3 regions of the Streptosporangium amethystogenes subsp. fukuiense genome follow, and region 3 is predicted to be linked to each of the others. Evidence: predicted binding sites of a transcription regulator. Region 3 holds the regulator's gene; each other region holds the start of a gene.
The links. The regulator HrcA, encoded in region 3, represses chaperone genes, less so after heat shock. The targets are predictions, from matches to a motif close to TTGGCACTCTCNNNNNGAGAGTGCCAA.
Positions count from the first base shown of each region.

Region 1: the regulator HrcA is predicted to act here: its motif matches at 6,840-6,866, upstream of groES (co-chaperone GroES).
Region 2: the regulator HrcA is predicted to act here: its motif matches at 3,095-3,121, upstream of groL (chaperonin GroEL).

Region 1 covers NZ_JBHTEE010000001.1:5,941,487-5,950,995, forward strand. Annotated here, with positions in the region: gene nagA (N-acetylglucosamine-6-phosphate deacetylase) at 1-57, shown strand, start outside; gene ACFQVD_RS25335 (GuaB3 family IMP dehydrogenase-related protein) at 130-1,248, opposite strand; gene guaB (IMP dehydrogenase) at 1,321-2,802, opposite strand; gene ACFQVD_RS25345 (DUF5319 family protein) at 3,095-3,472, shown strand; gene ACFQVD_RS25350 (hypothetical protein) at 3,528-3,671, opposite strand; gene ACFQVD_RS25355 (sigma-70 family RNA polymerase sigma factor) at 3,814-4,452, opposite strand; gene groL (chaperonin GroEL) at 4,726-6,348, opposite strand; gene groES (co-chaperone GroES) at 6,439-6,750, opposite strand; gene ACFQVD_RS25370 (class I SAM-dependent methyltransferase) at 6,993-8,159, shown strand; gene ACFQVD_RS25375 (hypothetical protein) at 8,352-9,509, shown strand, end outside.
Region 2 covers NZ_JBHTEE010000001.1:2,207,469-2,216,977, forward strand. Annotated here, with positions in the region: gene ACFQVD_RS09585 (hypothetical protein) at 253-1,302, opposite strand; gene groL (chaperonin GroEL) at 1,356-2,981, opposite strand; gene ACFQVD_RS09595 (TetR/AcrR family transcriptional regulator) at 3,200-3,805, shown strand; gene ACFQVD_RS09600 (PadR family transcriptional regulator) at 4,252-4,578, shown strand; gene ACFQVD_RS09605 (DUF1048 domain-containing protein) at 4,575-4,931, shown strand; gene ACFQVD_RS09610 (DUF1048 domain-containing protein) at 4,933-5,259, shown strand; gene ACFQVD_RS09615 (PadR family transcriptional regulator) at 5,696-6,031, shown strand; gene ACFQVD_RS09620 (DUF1048 domain-containing protein) at 6,028-6,441, shown strand; gene ACFQVD_RS09625 (ABC transporter ATP-binding protein) at 6,441-7,205, shown strand; gene ACFQVD_RS09630 (ABC transporter permease) at 7,215-7,976, shown strand; gene ACFQVD_RS09635 (cytochrome P450) at 8,012-9,220, shown strand; gene ACFQVD_RS09640 (AraC family transcriptional regulator) at 9,497-9,509, opposite strand, start outside.
Region 3 covers NZ_JBHTEE010000001.1:4,726,117-4,735,625, reverse strand. Annotated here, with positions in the region: gene ACFQVD_RS20115 (glycoside hydrolase family 18 protein) at 1-1,066, opposite strand, end outside; gene hemW (radical SAM family heme chaperone HemW) at 1,245-2,456, shown strand; gene ACFQVD_RS20105 (DUF4870 domain-containing protein) at 2,470-3,069, opposite strand; gene ACFQVD_RS20100 (DUF3097 domain-containing protein) at 3,094-3,909, opposite strand; gene ACFQVD_RS20095 (hypothetical protein) at 3,968-4,708, opposite strand; gene hrcA (heat-inducible transcriptional repressor HrcA) at 4,892-5,905, shown strand; gene dnaJ (molecular chaperone DnaJ) at 5,920-7,059, shown strand; gene ACFQVD_RS20080 (16S rRNA (uracil(1498)-N(3))-methyltransferase) at 7,126-7,857, shown strand; gene ACFQVD_RS20075 (hypothetical protein) at 7,989-8,684, opposite strand; gene ACFQVD_RS20070 (SigE family RNA polymerase sigma factor) at 8,681-9,160, opposite strand; gene ACFQVD_RS20065 (histidine triad nucleotide-binding protein) at 9,443-9,509, shown strand, end outside.

The sequences.
Region 1 (9,509 bases), 1.2 Mb from region 3:
GAGCTGGAGGTCTCCGGCGTGATGCGCAGGGGCTCCTGGATCGTCGAACCTCGCTGAACCGATCACTGCCCGGCGGCGCGTGCGAAACGGCGAATGCCCGGCCGGTCGGCCGGGCATTCGCGCGAGAGCTCAGCCGGCCTGCGGGGCGACGACCACCTCGACCCGCTGGAACTCCTTGAGGTCGGAGTAGCCGGCGGTGGCCATCGTGCGCCTGAGCGCGCCCATCAGGTTCATCGAGCCGTCGGCCACCGAGGAGGGTCCGTGCAGGATCTGCTCCAGCGTGCCGATCGTGCCGAACTCGACCCGCTTGCCCCGGGGCAGCTCGGGGTGCTGCGCCTCCGACCCCCAGTGGAAGCCCCGGCCGGGGGCCTCGGCGGCCCTCGCCAGCGGCGAGCCGACCATGACCGCGTCCGCGCCCACCGCGATCGCCTTGGCGATGTCGCCGGAGGTGCCCATGCCGCCGTCGGCGATGACGTGGACGTAACGGCCACCGGACTCGTCCATGTAGTCACGGCGGGCGGCGGCCACGTCGGAGATCGCGGTGGCCATCGGCACCGCCACGCCCAGCACCGTGCGGGTGGTGTGCGAGGCGCCGCCGCCGAAGCCGACGAGCACCCCGGCCGCGCCGGTCCGCATCAGGTGGAGCGCCGCGGTGTAGGTGGCGCACCCCCCGACGACCACGGGGACGTCGAGCTCGTAGATGAACTGCTTGAGGTTGAGCGGCTCGGCCCTGCCCGAGACGTGCTCGGCGGAGACCGTGGTACCGCGGATCACGAAGATGTCCACGCCCGCGTCGATGACCGCCTTGTGGTACTGGACCGTGCGCTGCGGGGAGAGCCGGACCGCCGTGGCCACCCCGGCCGCGCGGATCTCCTCGATGCGGCGGCCGATCAGCTCTTCCTTGATCGGCGCGTTGTAGATCTCCTGCAGCCGCTTCGTGGCGGGCTCTCCCTTGAGCTCGGCCACCTCCTGCAGCAGCGGCATCGGGTCCTCGTACCGGGTCCACAGCCCTTCGAGGTCGAGCACGGCGAGACCGCCGAGCCTGCCGACCTCGATGGCGGTCTTCGGCGAGACCACGCTGTCCATCGGGCTCACCACGACGGGCAGCTCGAAGCGGTAGGCGTCGATCTGCCAGGCGATCGAGACCTCCTCCGGGTCGCGGGTACGACGGGACGGAACGATGCCGATATCGTCGAGCGCGTAGGCACGACGGCCGTTCTTGCCGCGGCCGATCTCCACCTGAGTCATATGTCTGTCTTTTCCGTTCCGTGGCGTGCGTGGCGCACGCCACGCTTTCACGCGTGCGCGCTGCGCGCCGCTCTAGCGACCGTGGTAGTTGGGTGCCTCGACCGTCATCTGGATGTCGTGCGGGTGGCTCTCCTTGAGGCCCGCCGACGTGATCGGCATCAGCTCGCACCGTACGTGCATCTCGGGGATCGTGCGGCATCCGGAGTACCACATGCCCTGGCGCAGGCCGCCGACGAGCTGGTGGGCCACCGCGGCGACCGGGCCACGGTAGGGGACCTGTCCCTCGATGCCCTCGGGGATGAACTTGTCCTCGGCGCCGACATCGGCCTGGGCGTAGCGGTCCTTGCTGAACGAGGCGCCGCCGCGCTCACGGTTGCGGACCGCACCGAGCGAGCCCATCCCCCGGTACGACTTGAACTGCTTGCCGTTAATGAAGATCAGTTCGCCCGGGGACTCCTCGCAGCCCGCCAGGAGCGATCCGAGCATGACCGAGTCGGCCCCGGCCGCGATGGCCTTGACGATGTCGCCCGAATACTGCAGGCCGCCGTCGCCGATCACCGGAACCCCCGCGGGGCCGGCGGCGAGGGACGCCTCGTGGATGGCCGTCACCTGCGGGGCGCCGACGCCGGCGACCACCCGGGTGGTGCAGATGGAGCCGGGCCCGACACCGACCTTGACCGCGTCGACCCCGGCGTCGACCAGCATCTGGGCACCCCCGCGGGTGGCGATGTTGCCGCCGATCACGTCGACCCTGCTGTTGGCCTTGATCTTGGCGATCATGTCGGCGAGGCCCTTGGAGTGGCCGTGCGCGACGTCCACCACGATCACGTCGACCCCGGCCTCGATCAGCGCGCTCGCCCGCTTGTCCGCGTCACCGCCGACGCCGACGGCCGCCCCCACGACGAGCCGGCCGTTGGCGTCCTTGGTCGAGAGCGGGTACTTCTCGCTCTTGGTGAAGTCCTTGACGGTGATCAGCCCGCGCAGCCGCCCCCCGGCGTCGACCAGCGGGAGCTTCTCGATCTTGTTCTTCCTGAGCAGGTCGAACGCGTCGTCGGTGGAGACCCCGACCGGCGCGGTGACCAGCGGCATCGGGGTCATGACCTCGCGCACCGGACGGCTGTGGTCGCTCTCGAAGCGCATGTCACGGTTGGTGACGATGCCGACGAGCACGCCGCTCGCGTCGGTCACCGGCACGCCGGAGATCCGGTAGGTGGCGCAGAGGCGCTCGACGTCGGCGAGCGTCTCGTCGGGGGAGCAGGTGATCGGGTTGGTGACCATCCCGGCCTCGGAGCGCTTGACGAGGTCGGCCTGCTGGGCCTGGTCCTCGATCGACAGGTTGCGGTGCAGGATGCCGATGCCGCCCTGGCGCGCCATCGCCACCGCCATGCGGGCCTCGGTCACCGTGTCCATCGCCGCGGAGATCAGCGGGATCCGCAGGGTGATGCCCCGCGACAGCCGCGTGGTGGTCTCGGCCTCCCCGGGTTGCAGGTCCGAATACGCGGGCACCAGCAGCACGTCGTCGAACGTGAGCCCCCGATCGGTGAACTTGGCCATCTGCAACCCTCCTGCCGCGGCGCTCTCATGAAGGGGAAAGGCGCCGACCCCCGGGTCACAGTTTAGAGTCTGGCGCCAAACCTGGTGGACCCGGGGGAAAAGCCGGAGGCCCGGATCTCCCGCAGAAGTCGCATACTGGAAGTAGCCGGGTTTCCAGTACGGGTCGGAGATCTTCAAGTTCCCGCGTCCAGGACCTCCCGGCCACAGCGGTCGCCTGCCCGTACCGCCCCGGACCGTCATACTCGTACCGGTTCGGGGCCTGTCTGTCACATCCAGGCCATAAGGTGGGATCGTGCTCGACGATGTCCCTCGCGACCCGTTCGCGGATGACCCCGACGACCCGGCGGCGGCGCTGGGCGATCCCGACGATCCCGAGCCGCTGACCACGGACGAGCGCGACGAGGCCATGACCGACCTCGCCGACGTGGAGGTTTTCCGCTCACTGCTGGAGCCCCAGGGGGTGCTCGGTCTGGTGCTCGACTGCCCCGAATGCGGGGAGCAGCACTACTTCGACTGGGAGTTGCTGCGCGGCAACCTGCGCCAGATGATCGAAAACGGCCAGCCCCAGGTGCACGAGCCCGCCTACCAGCCCAACCCCACCGACTATGTGAGCTGGGAGTACGCCCGGGGCTACGTGGACGGCGTGATCGACACCGAAGAACACCACTGACCCGCGTCGCCGGTCGCCCCGGCCCGCCCACCGCGCGCCGCGAACACGCCCGAGGTCAGCCGGACGGCGTGATCGACACCGAGGAACACCGCTGATCCACGTCGTCGATCAAGGCGGCCAGCAGGGCGATCGCGGTGTCCGACGTGGAGACGGGCGTCCTGCCCGAGAGCGCCTCCACGAGGGCGTCGGTCTCGGCCACGGCCGGATCCTCGTCCGGCCCATACCTTCGAGCCGGACGTCGCGGGTGAACCGTTGTCATGATCGTTCTCGCTCCGGGTCGTCGCGAGCCCCGTCCCGCGGTTCGGGCTTTCGCGCGTGGCCCCTGCTCGACGGCTCGGCGGTCAAGCTATCGACTCCAGCTCCGCCATCGCTCGTAGCCGGGCCAGCGCCCTGTGCTGGGCGACCCGGACCGCACCTGGTGACATACCGAGTACATTACCGGTCTCCTCGGCGGAAAGGCCCGACACCACTCGGAGCATGAGGAGCTCGCGCTGGTTGTCCGGCAGCCTGGACAACAGCCGGCGTGCGTGCTCGGCCTCGATGTAGCGCACCACGGTCTCCTCCGGCCCCGGCCCCTCGTCGGGCCCGTCAGGAAGGTCCTGGGTGGGCACGGCGGACCGTACGGAGCTGCGCAGCGCGTCGGCCACCTTGTGCGACGCGATGCCGAAGACGAAGGACGCGAACGGACGCCCCATGTCACGGTAACGGGGCAGCGCGGACAGCACCGCGATACATACTTCCTGGGCCACGTCGTCCGCGATGTGATACTGACCGGAGACCCGGCCCAGACGACCACGGCAATAACGGACGACCATCGGCCGCAGTTGCGCGATCAGAGATTCGATCGCGGTGCGATCCCCCTGAACGGCGAGGCTCGTCAGATCCTTGAGATCGTCTCTATGGACGACCCCTTCGGACCTCGTCGCAAGCCTCACCCCATTTTTGGCGTCGGCGACGCATCCCTCGGTCACGTTAGGCATGATGCCCGCCCTGATAGTGCCTGTCGTCATAGCAAACGGCTACGGATTGGTCACATTGAGGCGGAGATAACGGTGCGTAATCATACAGTGACTACAGCGGCTACGGTATGTACGAATATTTCATTCGATTGCCAAATACATCGACTATTCGGAGGAACCGCGTTTGCGCTTACCGGTGACGCGCCATGACGCGCCGCGGGCACATTTGGTTTACCGCAAAACGCGAACGGCTCGCGCCTCCGGAGAGACGCGAGCCGTTCGGAACCGGTGAGATCAGTGACCGTGGCCGTGGCCGTGGCCCTGACCGGCGGCGGCCGGAGCCTCCTCCTCGGGCTTGTCCACCACGAGCGCCTCGGTCGTCAGCAGCATGCCGGCGATGGAGGCCGCGTTCTGGACGGCCGAGCGGGTGACCTTGACCGGGTCGATGACACCCTGGGCGATCAGGTCGCCGTACTCGCCGCTGGCGGCGTTGAGGCCGTGGCCGACGGGCAGGTCGGAGACCTTGGAGGTCACGACGTAGCCCTCGAGGCCGGCGTTCTCCGCGATCCAGCGGGCCGGCTCGACGAGCGCCTTGCGGACGATGGCGACACCGGTCGCCTCGTCGCCGGTCAGGCCCAGGTCGTCGAGGACCTTGGAGACGTGCACGAGCGCGGAGCCACCGCCGGAGACGATGCCCTCCTCGATCGCCGCGCGGGTCGCCGAGATGGCGTCCTCCAGGCGGTGCTTCTTCTCCTTCAGCTCCACCTCGGTGGCCGCGCCGACCTTCAGCACGCAGACGCCGCCGGAGAGCTTGGCGAGACGCTCCTGGAGCTTCTCGCGGTCCCAGTCGGAGTCGGACTGCTCGATGGCGAGCTTGATCTCCTTGACCCGGTCGGCGATCGCCGAGGCCTCGCCGGCACCGTCGACGACGGTGGTGGAGTCCTTGGTGATGACGACGCGCCGGGCGGTGCCCAGCACCTCCAGGCCGACGTGCTCCAGCTTGAGGCCGATCTCCTCGCTGACCACCTGACCACCGGTGAGGATGGCGATGTCCTGCAGCATGGCCTTGCGGCGGTCACCGAAGCCCGGCGCCTTGACGGCGACGGAGGTGAAGGTGCCACGGATCTTGTTCGTGACGAGCACCGCGAGGGCCTCGCCCTCGACGTCCTCGGCGATGACCAGCAGGGCCTTCTTCGTCTGCGCGATCTTCTCCAGCAGCGGCAGGAAGTCGGCGACAGAGGAGATCTTGTTCTGGGTGATCAGGATGTAGGGGTCCTCCAGGACCGCCTCCATGCGCTCCTGGTCGGTCACCATGTAGGGCGACAGGTAGCCCTTGTCGAACTGGAGGCCCTCGGTGAACTCGAGCTCCAGGCCCATGCTGTTGGACTCTTCGACGGTGATGACACCGTCCTTGCCCACCTTGTCGAACGCCTCGGCGATCAGCTCACCGATCTTGGCGTCCTGCGCGGAGATCGTCGCCACATTCGCGATCTCCTTCTTGTCCTCGACCGGGCGCGCCGACTCGATCAGCCTGTCGCTGACGGTCTTGGCCGCGACGTCGATGCCGCGCTTGAGGGAGAGCGGCTGGGCTCCGGCGGCCACGTTGCGCAGGCCCTCGCGGACCATGGCCTGGGCCAGGACGGTCGCGGTGGTGGTGCCGTCACCGGCGACGTCGTTGGTCTTGGTCGCCACTTCCTTGGCCAGCTGCGCGCCAAGGTTCTCGTACGGCGCCTCCAGCTCGACCTCGCGGGCGATGGTGACACCGTCGTTGGTGATGGTCGGCGCACCGAACTTCTTGTCGATGACGACATTGCGGCCACGCGGGCCCAGCGTCACCTTGACCGCGTCCGCGAGAGCGTTCACGCCGCGCTCGAGAGCTCGGCGTGCGTCCTCCTCGAACGACAGGATCTTCGGCATGACAGTCCTCTCTATAAGTACGTCGGCGCATCAAAGCCCCGGGCGCTCTCGCGACCCGGGGCTCGATACGTCATCTTTGTGAAGCGAGAACTACTTCTCGATGATGGCGAGCACGTCACGGGCGGAGAGCACGAGGTACTCCTCGCCGTTGTACTTCACCTCGGTGCCGCCGTACTTGCTGTAGAGGACCACGTCGCCCTCCTTGACGTCGAGCGGAATCCGCTTCTCGCCCTCGTCGTCCCAGTTGCCCGGACCCACCGCGAGGACCTTGCCCTCCTGCGGCTTCTCCTTGGCGGTGTCCGGGATGACCAGACCGGAAGCGGTGGTCTGCTCGGCCTCAAGCGGCTGGACCACAATGCGGTCGCCAAGCGGCTTAACGGGAACCTTGGTGGCGGTCGTCACGTCGGACCTCCCCTTCAGATTTGAATGATCTAGAAGAGGCGACCAGCGGTCTGCCGTCGCGGGTGTCAGACCTGCCTCGTCGCATGTATTTGGCACTCTCACCGGGAGAGTGCCAATACGGAACAGTATGCAAGGAGGGCTTGACAGTCAACACGGAGCGCCCGTCTGCGCTTCGGGCGAACGTCAAACCAGGTGGAAGCCCTTCGCGAAGCCCCACGGTGGAGGCGGTAGCGTCGGGTGGTGTGAATCTCGACGCATTCCGCGAACTCCTGACCCCGCGCGGCCAGGAGGCGCTGGGCGCGGCGGCCGAGACCATCGGCGACGACCCGGTGGCGGCGGTGACAAGGTTAAGAAAGATCTACGACGCGGACCTGACCTCGGCGGCGCTCACCCAGGCCGAACTCCGGCTGCGCGCGAGGGAGAAGTTCGGCGCCGACGCCGATCTCATGTACTTCACCCGGCCCGGCCTGGAGCAGGCCACCCGCCGCGAGGTGGCCGACCACCGGGCGCGGCGCGTCCCCGCGGGTTCCCGGGTCGCCGACGTCTGCTGCGGTATCGGCGGAGACCTCCTCGCCCTGGCCAGGGCCGGATGCGTCGTCGAGGCGGTCGACGCCGATCCGCTCACCGCCGCGATCGCGGCGGCCAACGCCGACGCCCTGGGCTTCGGCGACCGGGTCTCGGTCCGCGCCGCCGACGCCTCCGCCCTGGACCCGGCCGCCTTCGACGTCCTGTTCGCCGACCCCGCGCGCCGTACGGCGCGGGGCAGGACCTTCGACCCGATGGCCTACTCGCCCGCCTGGCCCGCCGTACTGGAGATGGTGGCCAGGGCCGGGGCCGCCTGCCTGAAGGTCGCCCCCGGGATCCCCTACGAGTTCGTCCCCGCCGGCGCGGAGGCCGAGTGGGTCTCCTACCGGGGCGACGTCAAGGAGGCCGTGATCTGGTGCGGCACGCTGGCGGGCGAGACGGCGCGCAGGGCCACGATCCTGCCGTCGGGCGTCACGATGACGCCCGACCCCACCCTCGGCGACCCCGGTACCGGCCCGGCGGGCCGGTACATCTACGAGCCTGACGGCGCGGCGATCCGCGCCCACCTGGTCGCCGAGATCGCCGCGTCGGTCGGCGGGCGCCTGCTCGACCCGCAGATCGCCTACATCACCGGCGACGTCGCGGCGCCGACGCCGTGGGCGTCACGGTACGAGGTCCACGAGACGCTGCCGTTCTCGCTCAAGCGGCTGCGGGCGGCGCTCCGCGAGCGCGGGGCCGGCAATGTGACGATCAAGAAACGTGGCTCCGCGGTGGACGTCGACCGTCTCAGGAAAGATCTCCGGCTGCCCGGGAGCGAATCCGCGACGGTCATTCTCACCCGAATAGGTGACAGGCCATTTGCTTTCATATGCAGCCCCAGCTGACCAGCCAAAATGGTTGATTATTCCAGCAAACAGACAATTCCTGTCTTTTAATCTCGCCCCCGGAAAACCTTGATCCAGAGGCTAAGGTTGCCGGGCGGGAGTTCTCTCTCGCCTCCGATTTCATCCCGTTCATCGGCAGAACCGACCCAATCCAACCGCGCGGCTGAGCGTCGGCGAGCGAAGGAGCTCTCGGTGGATCACTCTGACCACACCCTGCTCCAGACGGGCAGTCAGACCGCCATCTCCGACCGGATGCGCGAGCTCCTCGCCCGGGCGGCTCAGGACCACGTCTACGAGCAGCGGACCCAGGGCGCCGTGCTCGACGAGATCCGGCAGCGCCTGGAGGGCATGGAGTGGCTGCTGCGCGAGGTCAGGGAGCGTGAGATCGGCGGGCTGAACGGCACGCTCGAATCCGTCAACGGGCGCCTGGACGACATCGCCGCCCGCCCGCCCTCCTGGGCCGAGGGCCTGGCCCAGCACGTCGAGGCGGTCCGCGACCACGTCGACGCCGTCGGCGAGCGGGTCGAGTCCTTCGGCAGGCGGGTCGACGCCGTCCGCGACCGGGTCACCCCCCTCGGCGAGCTGCCGAGCCTGTGGACCGATCTGGGCACCGTGGGCGAGAGCGTGGACGAGGCGCTCACCCGCCTCCGGGCGATCTCCGACGGCACCCAGGGCATCGACGAGCAGGTGCGGCAGCTGGCCGAGCACCTCGGCCGGCTCCAGGCCGACATGGGCATCGCGGCGCACCGGTTCGGCCGCCTGGACAGGGCGCTGGCCGACCTCTCCCAGCGTGCCGGGCGCATCGAGGCGGGGATGCTCAGCCTGTCCGCGAGCGTCCAGCAGGCGGTCGGCACGGCCGCCGACCGGGTGCTCGCCGCCGTCGAACAGGTCAACGGCAGGGTCGAGCGGGTGGGGGCCGGGGTCGATCTGGTGGTGCCCAGGATCGACGAGCGCGCCGCCGCCGTGGAGAGCCGCGTCGACCGGCTGACCGGCCATCGCATGGCGGCAGGCGGCCGTTTCGACACCCTCGACGAGCGTCTCGACGACATCGAGGGCCGCCTCACCGGCCGGATGGACGTCATCGACTCCCGCCTGTCCACCCTGGACGGCCGCGCGGAGAAGTCCGGCGAGCGTCTGGAGAGCCTGGACGAGCGCCTTGAGGCGCTGCCCTCCGTCCTCGGCGTCGGTACCGGCGTCAGCGCGCTCATCGGCGCCCAGACCGACGAGCAGCGCGAGCGCTTCGACTCCCTGGACGAGCGCGTCATCCGGGCCGAGGCCGCGCTGACACCGCTGGCCGAGATGCTCCGCGCCCAGCCCGACCGCGACCAGCTCTCCGACGCCCTGAACGAG
Region 2 (9,509 bases), 2.5 Mb from region 3:
GACGATGCGCGAGCGAGCATGGCCGACCTGCTCAGCCGGCCCGCACGTGCTGTTTGACCGGGCACGACGGTCCGGTGAACTCGGTGGCCCTCAGCCAGGACGGCTCACGTCTGGCCTCAGGCACCTACCAGACGGTGCGGTTGTGGAATGTGGCCTTGCCACATGATCTCCCGCGAGCGGGTCTGTGGCATCGCGCGCCGAGGATTCACTTCCCAGGAATCGACAAAGCTGCCCCCAGTAGGAATGCCACGTTCACGTCATGGTCCTCTTTTCGGTCTCGGCCGTCCTGGCGCGTCCGTATTCGGCCAGGGTGTGGAAGGCGGCTTTGGGTTCCCACGGCAGCCCCGGATAGGTCGTCCCTGTGCGGCCGTGCTCCAGGATCTTGACGATGCCGAAGCTGGCGGTGTCGAAGTCCCGTCCGGGCTCGGAGGCCGTCGGCAGGTCACGGCGGGCGAACGTGTTGACGAACACCGTGTCCGTGCCCTCCTCGTCGTAGATGTCGAGGAGTTCGCGCACGTATTCGGCTTGTTCTTCTTCGTCCCGCATGACGGTTGTGATCAGGCGAGGGCGGGCGTGTTCGTCCCATTCGACGATGGAGTCGCCGCGTGCGCCCAGTTCGGCGGCTCCGCGGTGGGTGGTGCAGCCGAACTCGGTGACGGCGAACGGCTTGCTCTGCGAGGTCTGCGCACGCAGGCCCTCACGGAAACCGTGCGCGGTGGTCGCGTCGCGATATCCGGCGTCGGTGGCGACGATGTCGAACGGAGCCCAGTCCACGCCTTCGAAGGGCAGGGAGGCGTAGCTGATCGGACCGCCGAACCGTTCGCGCACCGCCGCGGCGGCTCGGGTGAGGAAGGTGTTGACCCGGGCGGGCACTTCGGGGAGTGCGGCGCGCAGCCGCGCGGGCTCGGCCATCAGACCAAGCCGCTCCTTCAGGCTGTCACCGGGCAGAAATCCACTGGTGAACAGGCTGATCTCGGAGCCGGTGAGGAATACGACGGGAGTTTCCTCCTGGCGTAGGCGTTCGGCCCGTTCGGCACCGTCGACGATGAACGTCATCAGCTCCTCTTGGGTGAGGCCGTTGGTGAACGGCGAATACCAGACCTCCAAGCCCGCGCGGGCGGCATGGCGTGCGGCGGTCTCAAGACGGTCCGGGTCTCCTCCGGTGATGCGGACCGCGTCGCAGTGCAGCTCATCACGGATGATCTGCATCTCGCGGCGTACCGCGTCAGGGTCGAAGGGCTCGTGGGTGGTGGTTCCGGCAGATAGGAAGCCGGTGTCGTAGGTGACACCGTAGGCACGCATCAGGAGCCTCCGTGTGTGTTCGTGCGGGTGAGGAGATACGAGAAAGAGACGGGCTAGAAGTCCATGTCCCCGCCGGGCATGCCGGCGGGGGCGGCCGGGGTCCTCTCCGGCTTCTCGGCGATGACGGCCTCGGTGGTGAGGAAGAGCGCCGCGATGGAGGCGGCGTTCCGCAGCGCCGAGCGCGTCACCTTGGCCGGGTCGATGATGCCCGCCTCGAACAGATTGACGTACTCACCCGTGGCCGCGTTGAGGCCCTCCCCCGGGGGCAGGTTGCGGACCCGCTCCACCACGACGCCGCCCTCGAGGCCGGCGTTGACCGCGATCTGCTTGAGCGGTTCCTCCAGAGCCTTGCGCACGATGGCGGCGCCGGTGGCCTCGTCGCCGACGAGTTCGAGCTTGTCGAAGGATTTGGCGCCGGCCTGCAGCAGGGCCACGCCACCGCCGGGGACGACGCCCTCCTCGACGGCCGCCTTCGCGTTGCGAACGGCGTCCTCGATGCGGTGCTTGCGTTCCTTGAGCTCGACCTCGGTCGCCGCGCCCGTCTTGATGACGGCCACGCCACCGGCGAGCTTGGCCAGGCGCTCCTGGAGCTTCTCGCGGTCGTAGTCGGAGTCGGTACGCTCGATCTCGGCGCGGATCTCGCCGACCCGGCCGGAGATGGCCTCGGCGTCACCCGCGCCGTCGACGATCGTGGTCTCGTCCTTGGTCACCACAACCTTGCGGGCCCGGCCCAGCAGGTCGAGAGTGGTGTTCTCCAGCTTGAGACCGACCTCCTCGGCGATGACCTGACCACCGGTCAGGATGGCGATGTCGCCCAGCATGGCCCTGCGGCGGTCACCGAAGCCCGGAGCCTTGACCGCCACCGACCGGAAGACTGCCTTCATCTTGTTGACGATCAAGGTGGCCAGGGCCTCGCCCTCGACGTCCTCGGCGATGACCAGCAGTGGCCTGCCGGACTGCACGACCTTGTCGAGCAGGGGCACCACGTCCCTGTTGGCGGAGACCTTGCCGCTCACGATCAGGACGTATGGATCGTCCAGGACCGCTTCGAGCCGGTCGGAGTCGGTGATGAAGAGCGGGGCGATGTAGCCCTTGTCGAAGCGCATGCCCTCGGTGAGCTCGAGCTCCAGGCCGAAGGTGTTGCTCTCCTCGACGGTGATGACGCCTTCCTTGCCGACCTTGTCCATCGCCTCGGCGATGAGCGCGCCGATCTCAGGGTCGGCGGCGGAGATGGAGGCGGTGGAGGCGATCTGCTCCTTGGTCTCCACTTCCTTGGCGAGCTTGGAGAGCTCCTCGCTGACCTGCTCGACGGCGGCCTCGATGCCCTTCTTCAGGGACATCGGGTTGGCGCCGGCGGCGACGTTGCGCAGGCCCTCGCGTACCAGTGCCTGGGCGAGCACGGTGGCGGTGGTGGTGCCGTCACCGGCGACGTCGTCGGTCCTCTTGGCGACCTCCTTGACCAGCTCGGCGCCGATCTTCTCCCACGGGTCCTGGAGCTCGATCTCCTTGGCGATGGACACGCCGTCGTTGGTGATCGTGGGAGCTCCCCACTTCTTCTCCAGCACGACGTTGCGGCCCTTGGGACCCAGGGTCACCTTGACGGCGTCGGCGAGCTGGTTCATGCCGCGCTCGAGAGCGCGTCGGGCGTCCTCGTCGAACGCGATCATCTTCGAAGTCATTCCTGCTCCTGCTCTTGGTAGGGGGCTGTCCGGGACGGCGCCCGCGACGGACGGTCTGGCGGCGGGCGGCCAACCCGCCGACGGACCTCGCCGCCCCGGCACACACCTTGTGGTCGGCACTCTCCAGGCGTGCGTGCCAGGTGCTCCGTCGCACTCTATCCACAACTTGCGCGTCACGCATATAGTGCGTGGCGCGCAGCGTTGGATAGAGTTGACCCATGAACGACGACGCCATGAACCTCCGGGCACGCAACAGCCAGGCCACCCGAGAGGCGATCAGCCACGCCGCACTGCGCCTGGCCATCGAGCAGGGCCCCAGCGGGCTGGCCCTGGTGCGTGTCCACGACATCGCCACGGCCGCGGGCGTCTCACCTCGCACCTACAACAACTACTTCTCCAGCAGGGCGGAGGCGATCTGCGCCTTCCAGGCCGACCAGTCCAGGCGCGCGGGGCAGGCGCTGCGCTCCCGGCCCGCCGGCGAACCACTCGATCAGGCCGTCATCGCGGCCGTGATCGAGCTCTACACCGACCCCGAACCCGACAAGGCCGGCCTGCGCATGATCATGTCAACGCCCGAGTTGGAAGGCGAGGCGCTGAAGGCGTTCAGCATGGCGGAGGGCCCGCTCGCCGAGGCGATCGCGGCCCGCACCGGCACCGACCCCCAGCGCGACCTGTTCCCCGCCGTCACGGCCGCCGCGATCACCGGCGCCATCCGCGTGGCGGGGCGGCACTGGCTCGAACCCGGCAACCCCGAATCCTTCGCCACCACCCTGCGCCGCGCCCTGACCTGTATCTTTCCCGCCGAGTCATCCAAAGAGGAGTAGCGGTAAGAAACGTGTCGTAAGCCCCAGGCAGCGTTGATCTTGTGGCTCATTGATCCAGGACCGCCGGACTGTCCGATCTCGGCGCCGGCGGGCATCGCGGATTTCGGCGTCTGCGATCTTGTCATCGAGCAGCACGTGCAGCCGTGCGGTCTCGGTGGAGGCGCGGCCGGGGCGGCCGCCGATGGCCTCGACGGCGCCACGGTGGAGCCGGTGATGACCGGTGACCAAGTGCGGGAGAAAAGTGCTTGGGGTCGGCCGGCCAGACCACGACGTCCACGAAGGAGCCGACGCCGCCGGGCCAGATGGCGATGTCGAGCATCCGGTCGCGGGCCGGTGATTCGAATCGCTTCCGCGGTCTGCGCTCGCCGGACATTGGTTCACTACTCCGTGATACCGTGTAGTGGTACTCGGTAGTACAAAGTACCAGGAGATCGAAGAGGACCACGATGGACGACCTGACGGAGATGCTGAAGGGCACCCTTGAGGGCTGCGTGCTTGAAATCATCGGCAGCGAGGAGACCTACGGGTACGCCATCACGCGCCGGCTGAACGAACTCGGCTTCGCCGACGTCGTCGAGGGGACGGTTTACACCATCCTGCTGCGGCTGGAGAAGAACGGGCTCGTCCAGGCGACGAAACGACCGTCCGGGCTGGGCCCCCCGCGCAAGTTCTATGCGCTCAACGACGCGGGGCGCGAAGAACTCGCAACGTTCTGGGCTAAATGGGAGTACATCACATCACGGATCGACAAGCTCAAGGAGGGCGGGAGATGAACTTCTGGGAGAGCATGACAGGCAGCGATCTCACCAGGGAATGGAAGGCATTCGAAGCCCGGGCCGAGGCATTGCCGGCCGACTACCGGGCGGCATGGGAAGAGATCAAGGGTCATCTTTCTCCCTACTCGGACTTCACAGGTCGAAACCTGATGCCGATTCTCGACAATGCTCTGGGGCTGCTCGAAGAGACGGCCTCCGATGGGCAGAGCATTCACGAGGTGCTGGGTGACGACATCGAGGGCTTCTGCGCGGCGCTGGCCGGCGGAGAAGGGGCCCGGAGCCATCGTGACCGGTGGCGCGAGCAGTTGAACAGGAACGTCGCAAAGAAATTGGGCCGGTTAGGAGGCTGACGTGGGCATCCAGGACATCATCGAGGGCAAGAGGCAGTGGCGGGCGCACATGACGCGAGTCAAGGCGCTCCCACCGGACTATCAGATCGTCTACAAGGAGATTCAGAGGTACGTCTTCAAGGTTGGACCGGTCGACTTGCTTGACGGGCCCCTGCTCTCAGGGATCCTCGATTTCTTCGAGGAGGGCGTCGCGGCCGGCAAGGGAGTCCTAGAACTCATCGGCGACGATGTCGCCACCTTCTGCGACGACCTGATCAAGGACTCGCGCACCTACGCGGACATCCATCAGGAGTCCATCAGCAGGAAACCCGGCACGGCCGAGAAGTAACCCCCGTCGACTCCGACCGTGCACAGGGCGTTGGAGTCGACCTGGCAGCAGCCGAGGAAGAAGACGGCTCCGCGTGCGTCGCCGCCGGATCTCCTCAAGCCGGTGATCGATGCGATCCGGTCGAGGCCGCCGACGACAGACGGCTCAACAAGACCACCGCCCGCTGCGGCCGCGTCGACCTGCTCCGCATCGACGAAGCGGGATCCGTCGTCGATCGCGTGGCCGAGGATCTCGCTCAGACTCTCCAGTGAGCCGACGGAGCCCGTCTTCGCCTAAGGGGTGACGGACTCGCTCACGAACAGCGATCAGGCCCCCCTCACCCACACGCTCAAGCTTTCGCTTCGTACCTCAGCTATTCGGTGTTGCTAAGTACAGGTAGTCAGCGTTACTTTGTACTGGTAGTCAGCAACACCAAGTAGCTGAAAGGAGGCGTCCCATGGGCAAGCTCGTGACGGAGATGCTCAAGGGAACGCTGGAGGGCATCGTCCTGGCGATCCTGTCCGGCCGCCCCGCGTACGGCTACGAGATCACGGCACAGCTGCGGGATCAGGGCTTCTCCGACATCGCCGAGGGCACCATCTACGCGCTGCTGGTCAGGATCGAGCAGCGCGGCCTGGTCGACGTGGAGAAGGTCCCGTCGGAGAAGGGGCCGCCGCGCAAGGTGTACTCCCTCAACGACCAGGGGCGGGAGTACCTCGAAGAGTTCTGGCGAACCTGGAGCTTCCTGGCCGACCGGCTCGAACAGCTCCGCAAGGGAGGCAAGCAGACATGACCACAGGATCGAACGAGTCGAAGAGCCGCTACCTGCAGTACCTGGAGATCGTCACCGGATCGCTGGAGGAGAAGAAGCGCTACCGGCAGTACAAGGCACGCATCAAGCGGCTGCCCGAGAACTACCGCATCGCGGTCGAAGCCTTGGAGCGCTACCTGATGCACTTCGGGCCGGCCGACGGCGTCGGCGCGATGGCGATGTACGAGGACCTCGCCGACCTGTTCGAGCAGAGCGCGGCCGACGCCACCCCGATCCGCGACCTCTTCGGCGACGACCCCATCGAGTTCGTCGAGACGTTCATGGCCAACTACCCCCTCGGCCAGTACCGGGCCCGCGAACGCAACCGCTTCACCAGCGCCATCGCCCGTGCCGCCGGCGACACCACCCCACCACGAGACAGGACAGAGTGATGACACCCCAGCAAGCCCCGGCGATCCAGGTGCTCGGCCTGGAGAAGTCGTACAAGGAGCTGCGCGTGCTGCGCGGTGTGAACTTCGAGGTGGCGCGGGGCAGCATCTTCGCCCTGCTCGGTTCCAACGGAGCGGGCAAGACCACCGCCGTGAAGATCCTGTCCACGCTGCTCAAGGCCGACGCGGGCACCGCCCGCGTCAACGGCTTCGACGTCGCCACGCAGGCCGCGAACGTGCGCGAGTCGATCAGCCTCACCGGGCAGTTCGCCGCCGTGGACGAGATCCTCAGCGGGCGGGAGAACCTCGTACTGGTCGCTCGGCTGCGGCACCTCAAGAACCCAGGCGAGATCGCCGACGACCTGCTGGAGCGGTTCTCACTGACCGACGCGGGCGGGCGGAAGGCGGCGACGTACTCGGGAGGCATGCGCCGCCGCCTCGATATCGCAATGAGCCTGATCGGCGATCCGCCGGTCATCTTCCTCGACGAGCCGACGACCGGCCTGGACCCCCAGGCCCGCATCGAGGTGTGGCAGGCCGTCAGGGAACTCGCCGACCGGGGCACGACGGTGCTGCTCACCACGCAGTACCTGGACGAGGCCGAACAACTCGCCGACCGGATCGCGATCCTCCACGAGGGCCGGATCATCGTCGACGGCACCCTGGCCGAGCTCAAGCAACTGCTCCCGCCCGCCAGGGTCGAATACGTCGAGAAGCAGCCGACGCTCGAGGACGTCTTCCTCACCCTCGTCGGCACGAAGGCATAAGGAACCACGATGAGCAAGCATTTCTTCGGCGACACCGCCGTCCTGCTGGGACGGTCCCTGCGCCACATCACGCGCAGCCCGGACACCATCATCACGACCGCGATCATGCCGATCGCCATGATGCTGATGTTCGTCTACGTGTTCGGCGGCGCGATCAGAACGGGGTCGGACTCGTATGTGAACTACATGCTGCCCGGCATCCTGCTCATCACGGTCGCCTCGGGCATCGCCTACACCGCGTACCGGCTGTTCATGGACATGAAGGGCGGCATCTTCGAGCGCTTCCAGTCGATGCCGACCGCGCGGTCGTCGGTGCTGTGGGCGCACGTGCTGACCTCGCTGGTCGCCAATCTGATCTCGCTCGTGGTCGTGATGCTCGTGGCCCTGCTCATGGGCTTCCGCTCGGGGGCGGGAGTGCCGGCGTGGCTGTCGGTGGCGGGCATCCTGATCCTGTTCACCCTGGCGTTGACCTGGATCGCCGTCATCCCCGGTCTGTCCGCCAAGACCATGGAAGGTGCGAGCGCGTTCTCCTACCCGCTCATCTTCCTGCCCTTCCTCAGCTCGGCGTTCGTGCCCACCGACACCATGCCCGGCCCGGTGCGCGCCTTCGCCGAGCACCAGCCGGTGACCTCCATCGTCAACGCCATCCGCGCCCTGTTCACCGGGCAGCCGGTCGGCACCGACATCTGGGTCGCCCTCGCCTGGTGTGCCGGCATCCTCGCCGTCGCGTACGTCTTCGCCATGAGGACCTACCGCCGCAAGATCTCCTAGGCCGGCCGCGTGCCTGCACATCGAAAGGAAAGGTCATGAACGATTTTGTCCACACCTTCACGGCGATGCCGACGGCGCGCCCGCCCGGCTGCCCCTTCGACCCGCCCAAGGAACTGCTCGACGCCCGCGAGCACGGCCCGATCAGCCGCTACACCTTCCCCGACGGTCACCAGGGCCGGCTGGTCACCGGCTACGACCTGGTGCGGTCGATCCTGGCCGACCCTCGATTCAGCTCGCGCAGGGAGCTCATGCGCCACCACCCGCTGGTCGACTACGGCGACATCGAGGTGCCCCCGGCACCGCCCGGCGAGTTCCTGCTGATGGACGAGCCACAGCACAGCCGCTACCGCAAACCCCTGGTGGGCAGGTTCACCGTACGGCGGATGCGGCAGCTCACCGAACGCGTCGAGCAGATCACCGCCGAGCACCTGGACGCCATGGAGCAGGCCGGCCCGACGGCCGACCTGGTGACCGCGTTCGCCAAGCCCATCCCCTCCGTCATCATCTGTGAGCTGCTGGGCGTGCCCTACGAGGAGCGGGGCCGCTTCCAGGAGAACATCGACACGTTCCTCGGCGGGGAGGCCGGCGACGAGGAAATGTTCGCGGCCTACACCGCGACCCAGGACTACCTCGCCGAACTGGTGGCCGCCAAGCGCGCCAACCCCACCGACGACGTGCTCAGCGACCTGCTCGACAGCGACCTGACCGACGAGGAGCTGAAGGGCATGGCCCTGATCCTGCTCTCAGCCGGGTTCGACACCACCGCCAACATGCTCGCGCTGGGCACCTTCGCGCTGCTGCGGAACCCGGAGCAGTTGGCCGCGCTGCGCGCCGACCCCACGCTCACCGACCGCGCGGTGGAGGAACTGCTGCGGTATCTGAGCGTCGCCAAGCAGTTCCACCGGGTCGCGCTGGAGGACGTCGAGCTGGGCGGCCAGACCATCAGGGCCGGCTCGATGGTCATCCTGTCGTACAACACCGCCAACCGCGACCCCGAGCGCTTCGCCGACCCCCACGTGCTCGACCTGCACAGGCAGGACGGCGGACATCTGGCCTTCGGCCACGGCATCCACCAGTGCCTGGGCCAGCAACTGGCCCGCGTCGAGATGCGGGTCGCGCTCCCCGCGCTGCTCGACCGCTTCCCCACGCTGCGCCTGGCCGTACCGGCCGAGGAGGTCGCCCTGCGCCCGGAGACCGCGGACATCTACGGGGTGAAGAGCCTCCCGGTCACCTGGGACGTGTAACCACTGATCCGGCCGCACCGCTGTGGCTATTCGCCTGGCACCCGACCGAAGCCGCAAAGCCGGACGCTTCACCGCCTACGCATCACACGCGCGCTGCTGAAAGGTGCAGAGCCCGCTCGGCGGCAGCACACCGGGATACGGTCCAGGCAATGCCGGAAATATGCCCGGACCTCGAGGTCCGCCGAACCGCCTTTGGTCCCTTACGCCGACAGCGCAAGCACTTCGGACATCCGTGCAGGCTACGGGGGTTGAGGAAGAACAGAGCGAAAACCGGCGCTAGGCCATTACG
Region 3 (9,509 bases):
TCACCAGGATCTTGTAGTCCTCGCTTCCGGCGGCGAAGGTGCCCGGCGCGGGACCGGTGGCGGTGCCGTACAGGCCGTTCCTGCCCCCGGTGACGCCGGTCCAGCCCTGACCGTACGCGGGCACGCCCACCACGATCTTCTTGGCCGGGGCGCCGCGCGTCAGGTAGTCGCGGACCGTCTGGTCCACGCTGTACTTCACCGGGTTGGGGTCGCGCCGGTCGTTGAACAGGTTGCCGTTGTGGCCGGTGACGTTCTCCCACGAGCCGTGCAGGTCATAGCCCTGGATCGTGGCGAAGGTGAGCTGCTTGAAGACGTCGCGGACCTCGAAGCCCGCGTCGATCTTCGCGGCGGCGGCGGGCAGGAAGGCGGTCAGCTCGGTGCGCCGGTCGAACTCGTTCATCTGGCGGCGCAGTTCGGCGACGAACAGGGTGAAGTTCCGCTTGTCCTCGGGACGGATGATGTTGCCCTCGTTGCCGGAGGAGCCCGGCCACTCCCAGTCGAGGTCGATGCCGTCGAACACGCCCGCTCCGGTGCCGGGGGCGGTGCCGGGCAGGTTGCCCCTGAGCCACAGGTCGATGCAGGAGGAGGCCAGTCTGGCGCGCCCGGAGGGGGTCAGCACCGCGTCGGAGAAGTATTTCGAGCCGGTCCAGCCGCCCAGGGAGATCAACGTCTTGAGGCCGGGGTGCTTGGCCTTGAGCTTCTTCAGCTGGTTCAGGTTGCCGTTCAGCGCCTGGCCCTCGGCGTCGCCGACGCCGTCCACGCTCTGCTCGGCGGCCACCGGGCGCTGCCAGTCGGCCCACGGGTCGGCGGAGTAGCAGTCGCCCTCGGCGTTGACGAAGCCGAAGGCGTAGTTGATGTGGGTCAGCTTGGCGGCGGCGCCGCTGCTCTCCATGTCCTTGACGTGGTAGTCGCGGCCGTAGACGCCCCACTGGATGAAGTAGGCGACCCGCTTGAAGCGGTCACCGTTCCCTGAGGGGGCCTGGGCCTGGGCCGGGGCCGGTAAGGCCACCGCCGCGAGACCCGCGGCGAGGGCTGCCGCGATCATGTTCCGGAGGAGTCTCTGCACGGGCTTCTCCACTGCTCGGAATAGTAACTTATAGGAAACTTTCCTTTAAGTTTTCCCGGATCGTAGACCTGTGCGATCTGTCCGTCAACGGTACGCGGCGGTTTGACCGGTGAGCGGCCGGCCTTCCACAGCCGGGGCGACGTCCCGGGCATCGCGTGGGGAGCGGCAGACTTGGGGCGTGCCATCCACACTTCCCGACGGGGATCCCGTACCCGCCTCGGGCGAACTCCCCGAGAGCGCGCTCGCCGGACTCGGCGAGCGGCCCTTCGGCTTCTACGTCCACGTGCCCTTCTGCGTGACCCGGTGCGGTTACTGCGATTTCAACACCTACACGGCCTCGGAACTCGGTCCCGGCGCCGCGCAGCGGGACTACGCGGACACCGCCGTCGACGAGGTGCGGCGGGCGCGGGCCAACCTCGGCGCCGCGCGCCTCCCGGTCGAGACCGTGTTCTTCGGCGGGGGCACCCCGACCCTGCTACCGGCCGGAGACCTGGTACGGATCCTGGGGGCGATCGAGGAGGAGTTCGGGCTCGCTCCCGGCGCCGAGGTGACCACCGAGGCCAACCCCGAGTCGGTGGACCCCGCCTACCTGGCGGAGCTTCGCGAGGGTGGGTTCAACCGGATGAGCTTCGGGATGCAGAGTGCCCGCGAGCACGTGCTCGCGGTGCTGGACCGTCGCCACACTCCCGGACGCCCGGCGCGGGCCGTACGGGAGGCGAGGCAGGCGGGGTTCGAGCACGTCAACCTTGACCTGATCTACAGCACGCCAGGGGAGAGCGACGACGACTGGCGTGCTTCGCTGGCCGCGGCGATCGAGGCGGGACCCGACCATGTCTCCGCGTACTCGCTGATCGTCGAGGACGGGACGAAGCTGGCCGCCAGGATCAGGCGGGGCGAGCTCCCGATGCCCGACGACGACGTGGCCGCCGACCGTTACCTGATCGCCGACACCATGCTGGCCGAGGCGGGGTTCGAGTGGTACGAGGTGTCCAACTGGGCGACCTCCGAGGCCGGGCGATGCCGGCACAACCTGCTCTACTGGACCGGCGGAGACTGGTGGGGCGTCGGTCCGGGGGCGCACAGCCACGTCGGCGGTACCCGCTGGTGGAACGTCAAGCACCCCGCCGCCTACGCCCGGCGACTGGCCGCGGGCACCTCGCCCGCCCAGGCGCGAGAGGTGCTGGGGTCCGGGGACAGGGCGGTGGAGCGGCTGATGCTGGAGCTGCGGCTCGCCCAGGGGTTCCCGCTCGGGGAGCTCGACCGCCCCCGGGTGGTCGCCCGCGCGCTGGCCGACGGACTGCTGGAGACGGAACCGTTCAAGGCGGGCCGGGCTGTGCTCACCCTGCGCGGCCGCCTGCTGGCCGACGCACTGGTCCGCGACCTCACCTGAGTTCCGGCCCGGGTCAGCTGACGAAGCGGATGCTCATCGGATAGCGGTGGTTCTCCCCCCGGTTGGCCGCCACCGCGGCGATGACCATCATGATGATCGACCCGATCCAGAGGAGGAGCATCAGCACGAAGCCGATGAGCACCAACGCCAGGATCATGCAGACGAAGTAGGCGATCAACACCGTGAGCTGGAAGTTGAGGGCCTCGGCGGCCTGGTCCCGCACGTAGGGTGACTCGTCCTTCTTGGCGAGGTAGAGCACCAGCGGGCCGACGAAGCTGGTCAGCAGACCCAGCAGGTGGGCGAGCATCGCCATGGTGGTGTCGTCGCTGCCGGGCCGCGGGCCGTAGGTCCCCGGCGGCGCCTGGTAGCCGTACCCCACCGGGCCGTACCCGCCGTACCGGGCGTAACCATCCTGGTAGCCGCTCTGGTAGCGGTAACCGCTCGGGTCGTACGGGGGAGTGGGATGGCCCTGGCCCGACTGCCGGTAGCCCTGGCCGGGCGGCGGGGCGCTCTGGCCGGGCATGGTGTGGCCGGGCGTCGTGTGGCCGGGCGGAGGATCGCCGATGCGCTCCGTCCGGTCTTCGCCCGGTGAATCCCCAAGGTTCTCGCTCATGGCCCCTCCTGATGGGTTGACGGCCTAGCCATCCTCGCCGGGAACCGTGACGAAGTCGATCAGCTCTTCGACCGGACCGAGCAGCTCGGGCTCCAGGTCGGCATATGTCGTGACCGATCCGAGGATGCGGCGCCACGCGTCGCCGGGTTCCGTCTTCCAGCCCAGCGCGGCGATGACGCCCTCCTTCCAGGGCACGCCGCGCGGCACCGACGGCCAGGAGGAGATCTTGAGCGTGTGCGGCTTGACCGCCTGCCAGACGTCCACGAACGGGTGCCCGACGATCAGCACGTGCGGAGAGGAGATCCGCGCGGCGATCCGGCTCTCCTTGGAACCGGGGACCAGGTGGTCGACGAGCACACCCAGGCGGCGGCCGGGGCCCGGGCCGAACTCCTCGACGATGGCGGGCAGGTGATCGACCCCCTCCAGGTACTCCACCACCACACCCTCGACCCTCAGGTCGTGGCCCCAGACCTTCTCCACGAGCGCGGCGTCGTGCACACCCTCGACGTATATCCGGCTCTCCCTGGCCACCTGGGCCCGCAGGCCCTCCACCGCGATGGAGCCCGACGCGCTCCGCCTGGGGCCACGTGGCGCGGCGGCCGGGCGCACGAGCGTCACCGTCCTGCCCTCCAGGAGGAACGCGGCGGGCTCCAGCGGGAATACCCGCCGACGGCCGAAGCGGTCCTCCAGGGTGACGGCCTCCTTGTCGCAGGCCACCACGGCACCGCAGAAGCCGCCGTCGGCGTCCTCGACGACCAGGTCGAGCTCGGCGGGAATCCGGGGGATCTCCCCTCTGCGGGGGCGCCGCCAGTCTCCCGCCAGAACGTCACGCTCGTACATCACCGACCGCCCACCGTCTCTCGCAAGGGATCACGTGGGACGCTAGCAAACGCCGCGGTCACCTGCCGTAGGGCCCCGGTGCTCCCCACTGCCCCGCCGAGGCGGCGGCCCGGCGCTTGCGGGCGTTGCTCCGCTTCACCAGTACGACGATCGTCACGACGATGGCCAGCAGGATCCCGATGCCGGGCACCGCGAACAGGGCGATCACCCCGCCGACCAGTGATCCGGCGGCGAGTTCCCGGCCCACGCCGAACGTGGTGCCCTCCGCCGGGTCGGCGGTGCAGTTGACCTGGTAGTCGCCCGCCTGCTCCACGCCGATCTGCAGGCCCATCTCCCAGACGACGCCGTCGGAACCCGACACGGTCTGCTGGACGAGCGGCTTCTGCAGGCTGGGCGTGCCGGTGCCGCCGGTCAGCGTGCACTCGAAATTGGTGGGTCCACTGGTGGAGACATAGATGGCGGGCTTGTCGGCCGGGTCGAGCGTGACCGTCGTGTTTTCGCCGGGGGCGAACGTCTTCGTCGGCGCCGCGCTGGTGACCGCGCCCAGCACGCCACCTGCGAAGCCGCCGATGCCGACGATGATGCTGACCAGGGCGAGCAGCCACACCCCGACGATCCATCCGATACCGGGCTTGATCTTCCCGCTGGGGGGCGGGCTCTGCGGGGCGCCGTAGCCGGGAGGTGCGTAACCGTAGGAGGGACCGTTCTGGTGGGGCTGCTGACCATACGGCTGCTGGGGGGAGCCGTAACCGGGGCCGCGGGAGGCGTCGCCCGGAAAAGAACCAAAATCATTGGACATGTACGAATTGTGGCGGTAACCGGTTGAAACGCGATAGCAGTTGACTTGCCAATGGCTTGGCGTCATCATCCGCACCTCTTGCTTATCGCGCCTTCCGTACGGGGGCCGTACACTTGGCACTCGGGAACACAGAGTGCCAGACCTCGTGTTTCCCATCTGAACGCAGGCAGGGAGGTGACCACGTTGGTCGACGACCGGAAGCTCGCCGTGCTTCGCGCCATCGTCGAGGACTACGTGTCCACCAACGAGCCGGTGGGTTCGAAGGCTCTCGCGGATCGGCACAGTCTGGGAGTGTCCCCGGCGACGATCCGTAACGACATGGCGGTGCTGGAGGAGCAGGGCTACATCGCCCAGCCTCACACCAGCGCCGGTCGGGTGCCCACGGACAAGGGCTACCGGCTCTTCGTTGATCGGCTCTCGCAGGTGAAACCCCTGTCGAGCGCGGAGCGCAAGGCCATCGAGAGCTTTCTCGCGGGTGCGGTGGACATCGACGACGTCGTCATGCGGACGGTGCGGCTGCTTGCCCAGCTCACCCGGCAGGTCGCCGTGGTGCAGTATCCGACACTGACCAACTCGACGGTCCGGCACGTCGAGCTGGTGCCGCTGAGCGAGCGCCGGCTGATGTTCGTGCTCATCACCAACACCGGCCGGGTGGAGCAGCGTGTGGTCGAGCTGCCCGACGTCGTGGACGAGCAGCGGGTGGCCCATCTGCGAGCGATGCTCAACACCTCCCTTGACGGGTGCGGGCTCACCAGCGTTCCCGACAAGGTCGCCGACCTGCCGGAGCGGCTGCCCGCCGAGGATCGGCCGCTCGCGGCCACGATCCTGTCCGTGCTGCTGGAGTCCCTGGTGGACAGGCACGATGAGAAGATCGTTTTTGCCGGGGCCGCCAACCTCGCGGGAGCCGACTTCACGGTCGGGCTCCGCGATGTGCTGGAGGCACTGGAAGAGCAGGTCGTGCTCATGCGACTGCTCGGTGAGACCTCCGACCTGTCGGCGCTGACCGTGCGGATCGGCTCGGAGAACCCCTACACCGGACTCCAGGGCACGTCGATCGTCGCCGCCGGATACGGTTCTGGGGACAAGCAACTGGCCCGGCTAGGTGTGCTGGGCCCGACGCGGATGGACTACCCGGTCACGATGGGCGCGGTGCGCGCGGTGGCACGCTACGTCAGCCAGATCCTGGCTGCATCATAAGAGGTCAACGAAAAGTGGCTAAGAGCGACTACTACGGCACCCTCGGGGTGCGCCGTGACGCCAGTGCGGAAGAGATCAAGAAGGCGTACCGACGTCTGGCGCGCGAACTGCATCCTGACGTCAACCCCGACCCCGAGACTCAGGAGCGCTTCAAGGAGATCACACAGGCCTACGAGGTCCTGTCCGACTCCAGCAAGCGGCAGATGTACGACATGGGGGCCGACCCGTTCGCCTCGGGCGGCGCGGGGGCCGGTGGCTTCGGTGCCGGCTTCCCGTTCAGCGACATCATGGACGCCTTCTTCGGCGCGGCCGGTGGCGGCGGCGGGCGTGGACCCCGCTCGCGTGCCCGTCGCGGACGCAACGCCACCATCCGGGTCGAGCTCGACCTGCGCGAGTCGGGCTTCGGCACGACCCGCGAGCTGGTCGTCGACACCGCGGTGGTCTGCGAGGTCTGCACGGGGTCGGGCGCCGCCGCAGGCACCCACCCCGACACCTGTGACATGTGTCATGGCCGGGGTGAGGTATCCCAGGTCACCCGCTCCTTCCTCGGTCAGGTCATGACCTCACGGCCCTGCCCGCAGTGTGGCGGCTTCGGGTCGATCATCCGCAACCCCTGCCAGGAGTGCTCCGGTGACGGCAGGGTCCGTACCCGGCGGACCATCAAGGTCCGCATCCCCGCCGGGGTGGAGGACGGCACTCACATCCAGCTCGCCGGAGAGGGCGAGATCGGTCCAGGCGGCGGCCCGCCCGGCGACCTGTTCCTGGAGATCGTCGAGCGCCCCCACGAGATCTTCGAGCGGCGCGGCGACGACCTGCACTGCACGGTGCAGATCCCGATGACCGCGGCCGCGCTCGGCACCATCCTGACCATGGAGACGCTCGACGGAGCCGAGGAGCTGGACATCCGTCCCGGTACGCAGTCGGGGCAGACGATCCCGCTCTACGGCCGCGGTGTGCAGCGCCTGAACGAGACCGGCCGTGGCGATCTGCTGATCCACGTGAACGTGGAGACCCCCTCCCGTCTCGACGCGACACAGGAGGAGCTGCTGAGGGAGCTCGCCAAGCTCCGCGGCGAGGAGCGCCCGCCCGGCAAGTTCGCCCCCGGGCAGCAGAGTTTCTTCTCCCGGCTGCGGGACGCCTTCAATGGCCGCTGACCCGGACCGTCCCCGCGCACGTCGCGGCGGCAGGGGCCGTTCCGGGGCGGCCCGCTCCGACGGCTCATGACCGTTCCGGTCTTCCTGGCCGAACCCGCCGACCTGGCCAGGCCGGAGTTCGTCTTCGGCGGCCCCGAAGGGCGCCACGCGGCGGCCGTACGGCGGCTGCGGGCCGGGGAGCGGCTCGACCTGACGGACGGGGCGGGCTCCGTCGCCGAGTGCGTGGTGATCGAGGCGGGCAGGGATTCGCTCCGGGTCCAGGTACTGCGCCGTCACGAGGTGCCCGTGCCGTCTCCGCGTCTGGTCGTGGTCCAGGGGCTGCCCAAGGGCGACCGGGGCGAGCTGGCCGTGGAGATGATGACCGAGGCGGGGGTGGACGTGATCGTTCCCTGGGCCGCGGCCAGGTGTGTCACCCAGTGGAAGGGCGAGCGGGCGGCCAAGGCGCTGGCCCGCTGGCGCTCCACGGCGCGTGAGGCGGGCAAGCAGTCACGTCGCTTCCGCCTGCCCGAGGTGACCGGGCTCGCGTCCACCGCCGGGGTCGCCGCCCTGCTGTCGGCGGCGGCGCTCGGCGTCGTGCTGCACGAGGAGGCCGCCTCCCCGCTGTCCGGTCTGCCGCTCCCGGCGGGCGGCGACATCGTCGTGGTGGTCGGCCCGGAGGGCGGGGTGTCGCAGGAGGAGATCGCCGTTTTCCGCGAGGCCAAGGCGGTACCGGCGCTGCTCGGGCCGACGGTGCTGCGCACCTCGACGGCCGGGGTCGTCGCGGCGGCGGTGCTCCAGACACGCAGCGGCCGCTGGTGACCCCTGGCCGGCGGCCCTGAGCCCTGTGCCCTCCGTCTGCCGGGCCGGCGCCGGCACGTCGCGGCTCCTCCTCCTCGGGAGGGGCCGTCCGGCCGATCCTCGGCACGCCGGGGTCGGCCGGACAGGAGGGTCTAGCCGCTGACCGGGGTCGGCGCGGGGATGCTCGCCTCCGTCGGCATCGGGGGCGACGCGTCATCCGACGGCCCGCACTCGTCGGCCGAGCACGGGCTCTCCGAGGGAGCCGACGGTCTCGTCTTCGTCGGCGTGGGGGTCGCCTCGGCCTCCTCGCACTGCTTGGAGATCCCGCTGGGGTCGACCGGCGGGTCGTCGAGGGGGGTGGGGCAGGTGGGCGTCGGCGTCGGCCTGTGAGTCGACGGTGCCGGGGTCGCCCTGGAGGTCGGCCTCGTGCTGGGCGTGGTGCTCCTGGACGGAGTGGGCGTCGGCGGGAGCGTGGGGCTGCCCGCCTCCGACCTGCCGACGGCGGGGAGCTGGGCGGGGCCGGACGACGGTTGGGGCGGAGCCGGGGGCCTTGAGGTGGCTGATCCGTCCGGAGGGGGAGTGGACTCGGTGAAGTTGACCGTGCCGGTGCTCACCTGGGGGATCACCTGTTCGCGGAACTGGGGGACCACCATGACGATGGTCGCCGCGACCAGGAGCGCACCGGCGACGGAGGCCCCGGTCCGCCACCACGTCAGCCAGCGGAACCCGCGTCGCTCGATGCGGGCACGAATTATCTCCAGCCCGTCGGGGGAGGGAACGACCGAGTTCGCCTCCGCGCTGAGCGCACGGCGGAGCAGCTCGCCGTACTCATCCGGGGAGTCGGTCATGACAGTTGCTCCAGTGAGGTTCGTAGGGCGGCCATGCCGCGAGCGGTGTGGCTCTTGACCGCGCCTTTGCTGATGCCCATCGCGTGGGCGATCTGCGCCTCGGACAGGTCTCCGTAGTAGCGCAGGACCAGGGCCTCCCGCTGGCGCGCGGGCAGCCCGCGGAGCGCCTCGATGACGGCGGACCGCTCGAACTCGCCGATCGCCCCGTTCTCGGCGCTCGGCGCGTCGGGCATGCCCTTGGGCGCGTACTTCTCGACGACCGCCCGGTGCCGAAGCACCGAACGTGATCGGTTCACGACCGACTGCCGCAGGTAGGCCAGTGCCTTGTCGGTGTCGCGCAGGCGGCGCCAGGCGCCGTGGATGGCGACGAACGCGTCCTGCACGACCTCCTCCGCGGTCGCCATGTCGCGAACGAGCAGTACGGCGAGACGGACAAGAGACCGATAGTGCGCGCTGTAGAGCGCGGTAACGGCCATGTCGGCATCCCATCCGACGGGCGCCGCCCCGAGCGATCTGTCTGCCACGAGGGTCTCGGTGGTCACATCAGTGGGACGCTCGGCCTTCCCAGAGGGTTTACGCTCTTCCGGTTCATTAAGGGGCATGACCCAGTCGTGTCCTCGCCAGGCGGCCGTATGGTGCTGTGCGCAAAGGCTGTCTTGGTTGAAGTTTTGCACAACCACCATATCCGGGCGGATCTTTGTTTGCTGGCGGGAACCATCACCGATTCGCAACGTCCTCGGCGGTAAGGTGCCTGCATGGTGAGTGAAGCCGACTGCCTGTTCTGCAAGATCGTGGCCGGGGAGATCCCCGCGGAGATCGTCTATG